Regions from separate parts of the Pantoea agglomerans genome, predicted to be linked through region 2. Evidence: predicted binding sites of a transcription regulator. Region 2 holds the regulator's gene; the other holds the start of a gene.

Region 1 (3,412 bases), 950 kb from region 2:
TCGCTGAGTTTCTCGCCCGGCGCAGCAGTATAATCAGCCGTGATCTGCCGTTTATGCTGGTGTGCAGGACGAGGTTTTACGGCGATCTATAGCGCTGCGCCTTTGTGGCATGGCGTTAACCTGTAAAAAACCCGACTCACGACAGCTTTTAATTAAAGATGTCGTGAGTCGGGTTTTGCTTGAAAATAACAATCCCGCAGTAATAAGGGGAATATATTTAATTGCCCGGCAGAAGTCAGGGCAATAAATAGCCTTTTGTGAGAGGCCACACAAAAAAATAACAGGTTAAAAAGCGAGAAATGCCCCTTTACGCAGATAATGTACAGCGCGCGCAATCAAAATAGCCCCTGGCTAAACAGGCGTGAAAAAATGAAACGGCACCCTGATACCGCGTGCCGTTACAGAGATTTACCACGCCGGCACGCCGCTGTGAAAACGCAGCTCCGTATCCGGTTCGCTAATCAGCTTCGCCTCTGCTTCGCCAATCGCCCGCACGCGCGGCGTGATATCTTTCGGCGAGATCTGCGCTGCCAGGGCTAAATAGTCCTGATAGTGGCGCGCTTCCGAACGCAGCAGCGAGATATAGAACTTCTCCAGCTCCGCGTCCAGCCAGGGCGCCAGACTGGCAAAGCGCTCGCAGGAGCGCGCCTCGATATAGGCGCCGCAAATCAGCTTGTCCACCAGCGTATCGGGCTCGTGCGTAGTGATCTCCCGCAGCAGCCCTTTGGCGTAGCGGCTTGAGGTGATCTTTTTATAGGGCAAACCGCGCGCCTGCATAATCTCCCACACCTGATAAAAGTGGTGCAGCTCCTCTTTAATCAGCAGCACCATCTTCTCCACCAGATCGTCCGCCCAGGGCAGCTCATTGCGCACGATGATGCTTTTGGAGAGGTTTTTATGCGCCTGGATAAACTGGCTGTCGGGGTGCTCGCGGAAAATAAAATCTTCGTAGGGCTTAAGCCAGGCGAGGATCGCTTCGCCGCTCGGCTTGTCGGCGACATATTTACGGATCAGCCAGGTGGCGGTCTGCGCCGCTTTCAGTTCGCAAACCAGATGGTCGGTCAGCAGCAGCGTCAGATTTTCCGGTTTGCGCGCCTCGTCAATCCAGGCTTGCGGCGTGCGGCAGAGTAAAAACTGATAGACGGGTTCGAGCAGCGGTGCGTAGTTCATGTCGGTTCAAAAAGGCAGGATACGGGAAGGCGGAGCGCGCGGCTCCGCCAGGAGAACTCAGTGGCGTACGCCGTTATCTTCGTCGCCGTCGATAATGTCGCCGTCTTCGTCGTCATCTTCGTCTTCAGCGTCGGGATCTTCGAAGTAGGTGCCCCAGCCGTCATAATCGACGTTATATTTGCCGACCAGATTCACCAGCTGCTCAACCTGCGCGTCAATCAGCTCAGGCTTCAGCGCCGACTCGCTCAGGATATCGACACACATCACCGTGGTGCCATCCTCCAGCTCCAGCTCTTCCGGCTCGGTCACTTCATAGCCCAGCTTGAACGCATCAACGGCCGCTTTTTCCAGCGAGTCGAAGTTGTTGCAGGAGAGATGATGTTCAATGGTATAGAGCGCATCCGGATCGCTGCCATCTTCCAGCAGCTCATCAATGATCAGGCGTGTCTCTTCACGCTGCTCTTCCAGCAATGCTTCATATGCCATGGCGAATTCCCCTCAGTGTTCGGCAATAAACAAGTATTTTCCCACACTGCCCGGCGCGCCACTACTCAAAACGGAAAGTTTCTTTACGCTGGGGTTGAAAATGAATATTCATACGTTTAGATTGAATTTTCATTCAATCAGAATGGCTGCACTGGAGCCCGTTATGAGTCACCTTTTTCAACGCCACTTCCTTCGGCTGCTCGATTTTAGCCCGGCCGATATCACCTCCCTGCTCGACCTCGCCGCTGAATTAAAACGCGCTAAAAAAAACGGTAGCGAAACCCAGCGCCTGAAGGGCAAAAACATCGCGCTCATCTTCGAAAAAGACTCGACCCGTACCCGATGCTCTTTCGAAGTTGCCGCATACGATCAGGGCGCCAGCGTCACTTACCTCGGCCCGAGCGGCAGCCAGATCGGCCATAAAGAGTCGATGAAAGATACCGCCCGCGTGCTGGGCCGCATGTATGACGGCATCCAGTACCGCGGCTACGGCCAGGCGCTGGTGGAGACGCTGGCGGAATTCGCCGGCGTCCCGGTATGGAACGGCCTCACCACCGAGTTTCACCCGACCCAGCTGCTGGCTGATCTGCTGACCATGCAGGAGCATCTGCCGGGCAAGGCGCTGCACGAGATGACCCTGGTCTACGTGGGCGACGCACGCAACAATATGGGCAACAGCATGCTGGAAGCGGCGGCGGTGACTGGCCTGGATCTGCGCCTGGTCGCGCCGAAAGGCTGCTGGCCAGACGCCGACCTGGTCGCCACCTGCCGTCAGGCGGCGCAGAAAACCGGCGGCAGCATTACCCTGACTGAGGATATCGCCGAAGGCGTCAAGGGCGCGGACTTTATCTATACTGACGTCTGGGTCTCGATGGGCGAAGCCAAAGCGGTGTGGGAAGAGCGTATCGCGCTGCTGCGTGGCTACCAGGTGAATCAGGCGATGCTGCAGCTGACCGGCAACCCGCAGGTGAAGTTCCTGCACTGCCTGCCGGCCTTTCATGACGATCAGACCACGCTGGGCCGCCAGATGGCCGAGCAGTATGGCCTGCACGGCGGGATGGAGGTCAGCGACGAGGTGTTTGAGTCGGAGCACAGCATTGTGTTCGATCAGGCGGAAAACCGCATGCATACGATAAAAGCGGTTATGGTTGCGACGCTGAGCCAGGCCTAGCCCGCCGCTCCGCAAACGTTTTCCCTTGATGCAAAATGGCGGACGGGTATAATGCGCCCCAATTTGCCGGAGGAAACATGCAACAGCGCAGCGCAAACATTCACGCGACATCACGCCTGAACGCAGGCGGCGCCCCTGTTTTTTCCGTCATCAACCCGATCGTAAAAAAAGCCCCTTAAGCAGGGGCTTTTTTTTGTCCGCAATTCGGTAGCGCAGAGAGGCGAACTATGGCTAACCCGTTATATCGCAAACATATTATTTCCATTAACGATCTCAGCCGCGACGAACTGGAGCTGGTGCTGCACACCGCCGCGCGGCTGAAAGCCAATCCGCAGCCGGAGCTGCTGAAGCACAAGGTGATCGCCAGCTGCTTCTTTGAAGCCTCAACGCGCACGCGCCTCTCGTTTGAAACGGCGATCCACCGGCTGGGGGCGTCGGTGGTGGGCTTCGCCGACGGCAGCAACACCTCGCTCGGCAAGAAGGGGGAAACCCTGGCGGATACGATTTCCGTGATCGGCACCTACGTCGACGCTATCGTGATGCGTCATCCGCAGGAGGGCGCCGCGAGGCTGGCTACGGAATTTT
Region 2 (3,412 bases):
TTTAGCTCGGCAACAAAGGTATTGGCGCGGATAATATCCAGCGTGGTAACGCCGAACAGTCGATTTTTGTCATAGACGCCGTGCTTTTTCAGCACGTCAGCAGCGATCGCCACCGTGGTATTGACCGGGTTGGTAATAATACCAGTCAGCGCTTTTGGCGCGGTTTGCGCCACCTGCTCAATCAAATTGCGTACGATACCTGCGTTAACGTTAAACAGATCGGCGCGATCCATACCCGGCTTGCGCGCCACGCCCGCCGAAATCAGGATCACATCGGCGCCGTGCAGCGCCGGCGTCGCATCTTCGCCGCTAAAGCCCTGGACTTTGACCGCGGTGGGAATATGACTGAGATCCACCGCGACGCCGGGCGTCACCGGCGCGATATCATAGAGCGTGAGTTCAGAACCCGCAGGAAGCTGGGTTTTTAACAGAAGGGCGAGCGCCTGACCAATTCCGCCAGCAGCGCCAAGAACGGCAACTTTCATTCTGTACTCCTTATTAAGGTGGGGCAGAGTAGAGCCGAATTTCCATCTGTGTCCAGACCTGAATCAACTTCTCAGACGATGACAAACCCACTGTTCATTATGCGTGCAGCAGCACTTAATCTTTTGGGTTGCTACTTTGTCAGCACAACACGCCTGAATGACCGACAACAATGCCGATAGCAGATAGAGCATGGCCGTGATAGCTATCCATATAACACCTCAATTGTATAACAATTCTGCAACCTTCGCTTTTCACATCCTCGCGCCGTTTTGGTCTGCGCAAAAAATTTTGTTATGATTGCCGCCCGCAACCCGCGGCGCCTGCCTTTTTTATCGACTAATTGCATAAAAATTCATTCATATGCATAATAATGTATCTGCCGTCGGCGGGCGTTCGGCATTTTTCTTTACTGGTAGCTTATGCGAAACCCATCTAAACAAGACGAACTGATTAAAGCGTTTAAAGCCTTGTTAAAACAAGAGAAATTCAGCTCTCAAGGCGAGATAGTACAGGCGCTGCAGGAGGAAGGCTTCGACAATATCAATCAGTCGAAGGTGTCTCGTATGCTGACTAAATTTGGCGCAGTACGCACGCGTAACGCCAAAATGGAGATGGTTTACTGTCTGCCGGCGGAACTGGGCGTGCCGACCACCACCAGCCCATTAAAAAATCTGGTCCTGGATATCGACTATAACGATGCGCTGATAGTGATCCGCACCAGTCCTGGCGCGGCGCAGCTGATTGCCCGCCTGCTTGACTCGCTGGGCAAGGCGGAAGGCATTCTCGGCACTATTGCCGGTGACGATACGATCTTCATTACTCCCGCGCGCGCGTTTACCGTCAGGAAACTGCACAGCGCGCTGCTGACGGTGTTTGAACAGGAGCTTTAAACCGCTCTCTTCTACCGGCAGCCGCGCTGCCGGTGGTTCCGTTTGCCCTGCCCGCGTCTTCTCCTCTGCTGATTCAGCCTGTTAGCTTATTCTTTTCCCAACGGGTTTTACTGAATCTCTTTGGTCATACCTGTTTGCCTGCTTAACCTTTTGCGCTATTTTACGCTGCTTTACACAAGGCTATTAGCGACAACACCCAGATCCAAATCAATAACCAGCCATATTCACCATATCCTTTCGCACAAAAAGATAAAGTGACTCACCCTGCTGTTTTTTAAGGCATTTACCAGCTACTGCCTGCTTTTTGACCGTTTTTTATAACTATAAAGAATAAAAATGCGTCATAAGGATAAAGTATCACAAGAAAACATTATTAGGCAGGTATTAATTTCAACTGTTATTAGTTCTATACTTCTTTTCGTGATGCAAATCACACCAAACAAAAAGACAAAAACAGACGACGAGGAAATAATCATGAACGTTAAAGCTACTATCGCAACCCTGAGCATTCTATCCGCCCTGTCATTCGGCTCTTTTGCAGCAGAATCTATCAACGCGCAGCAGGCGAAAAATCTGCAGCCTATCGGCTCAGTAAGCGTAAGCGGCGTAGCAGGTTCGCCGATGCAGATTAAAGAAGAGCTGAATGCAAAAGCTGAGCAGCAAGGCGCCAGCGCCTATCGCGTCATCGAGGCTTATAACAACGGCAACTATCACGCTACCGCTGAGCTGTATAAATAAGACGTCATTGCAAGGGCGACCTTATTGAAGCGCGCATTGCGCATCGGGTGGCCTTATCGATGAATTCAGGAGAGTAGACCATGAAAACCAAATCACTTATCGCTTTAGCCACGCTGACTGCCGCCCTGTCATTCGGCGCCAGCGCTGCCACTCTGGTATCAAATCAGCAGGCCGAAACCCTGCAGCCGCTGAACCAGACCATCAGCATCAGCGGTCATGACGGCGACCAGACCAATATTCGTCAGGCGCTATCCCAGAAGGCTGACGCGCAGGGCGCAAGCCACTATCGCATCATCGAGAACAACCAGGACGACACCTATCACGTCACGGCTGAGCTCTATAAATAATTAACCGACTGGGCGTCCGCGTGACGCCTGCGATATCGACGACCCGCATCATGATGTCAACCGCAGGTTGTTGATTGTAATGAGGAGACGAACAATGAAAATCAAAACAACCATCGCAACCATTAGCCTGCTTTCCGTAATCGCATTCGGCGCTCAGGCAGCGCAGCTGATTACCGGCGACCAGGCGCAGAATATGCAGCCTGCGGGGACAGTGACGATCAGTGGTACAGCGGGCGCGCCGATGGATTATCGCGCGCAGCTTTCTCAGAAAGCCGATGAGCAGGGTGCCAGCGCCTATAAAGTGATCGAAGCGCGCACCGGCGACAACTACCACTTCACTGCTGAACTCTATAAGTAATTCCTCGTCAACTGCTGACGAACCCCTTGGCCCCGCTTGTCGGGGCCCTTTTTGCTGGGTTACTTGATATTAAAGCGGAGCTGGCCCTCCAGCTCCTCTTCTGCCTCGTCAAATAACAGGATCAGCGCGCCATAGCGCCGTTTCTGCCCCTTTCCCAGATTAATAAATTCAATTTCCAGCGGCATCGGCAGCTCTTTGCCGGTGAGTACATCCCATAACGCATCCAGGTCGCCAATACGGTAGAGGTTCAGGGCGAAGCGCTCGCTGAACTGACGGAAGAAATGCGACTGGTCGACGATCTCATTAAAGTCGAAACGCTCGGTTTTCATAATGAAGGCTCCTGTCCTTCCTCACCGGGCGGCGCGAGGCCGCCCGCGCGTTAGCTTTCGCTCAGGCCGCCGATATGCAGCGCCTTAACCTCCAGATACTCTTCCAGGCCGAGCACGGAACCTTCGCGCCCCAGCCCCGACTCTTTTACGCCGCCGAACGGCGCCAGCTCGGTCGATACCGCGCATTCGTTAATGCCGATCATGCCGCTTTCCAGCGCGGCCGAGATGCGGAAGACGCGCTGCAGGTTCTGGGTGTAGAAGTAG

The links. The regulator ArgR, encoded in region 2, controls arginine synthesis, uptake and breakdown. The targets are predictions, from matches to a motif close to ANTGAATAAAAATACANT.
Region 1: argF (ornithine carbamoyltransferase) is a predicted target of ArgR. The motif match lies at 1,777-1,794, and genes of this name have one in related genera.

Annotation. Positions count from the first base shown of each region.
Region 1 covers NZ_CP083809.1:3,530,437-3,533,848, forward strand. The annotation lists gene miaE (tRNA isopentenyl-2-thiomethyl-A-37 hydroxylase MiaE) at 409-1,170, opposite strand; gene rraB (ribonuclease E inhibitor RraB) at 1,228-1,656, opposite strand; gene argF (ornithine carbamoyltransferase) at 1,820-2,827, shown strand; gene pyrB (aspartate carbamoyltransferase) at 3,055-3,412, shown strand, end outside.
Region 2 covers NZ_CP083809.1:390,598-394,009, reverse strand. The annotation lists gene mdh (malate dehydrogenase) at 1-485, opposite strand, end outside; gene argR (transcriptional regulator ArgR) at 906-1,376, shown strand; gene yhcN (peroxide/acid stress response protein YhcN) at 1,851-2,114, shown strand; gene LB453_RS04355 (YdgH/BhsA/McbA-like domain containing protein) at 2,195-2,461, shown strand; gene yhcN (peroxide/acid stress response protein YhcN) at 2,556-2,819, shown strand; gene LB453_RS04345 (barstar family protein) at 2,879-3,148, opposite strand; gene LB453_RS04340 (NAD-dependent succinate-semialdehyde dehydrogenase) at 3,199-3,412, opposite strand, start outside.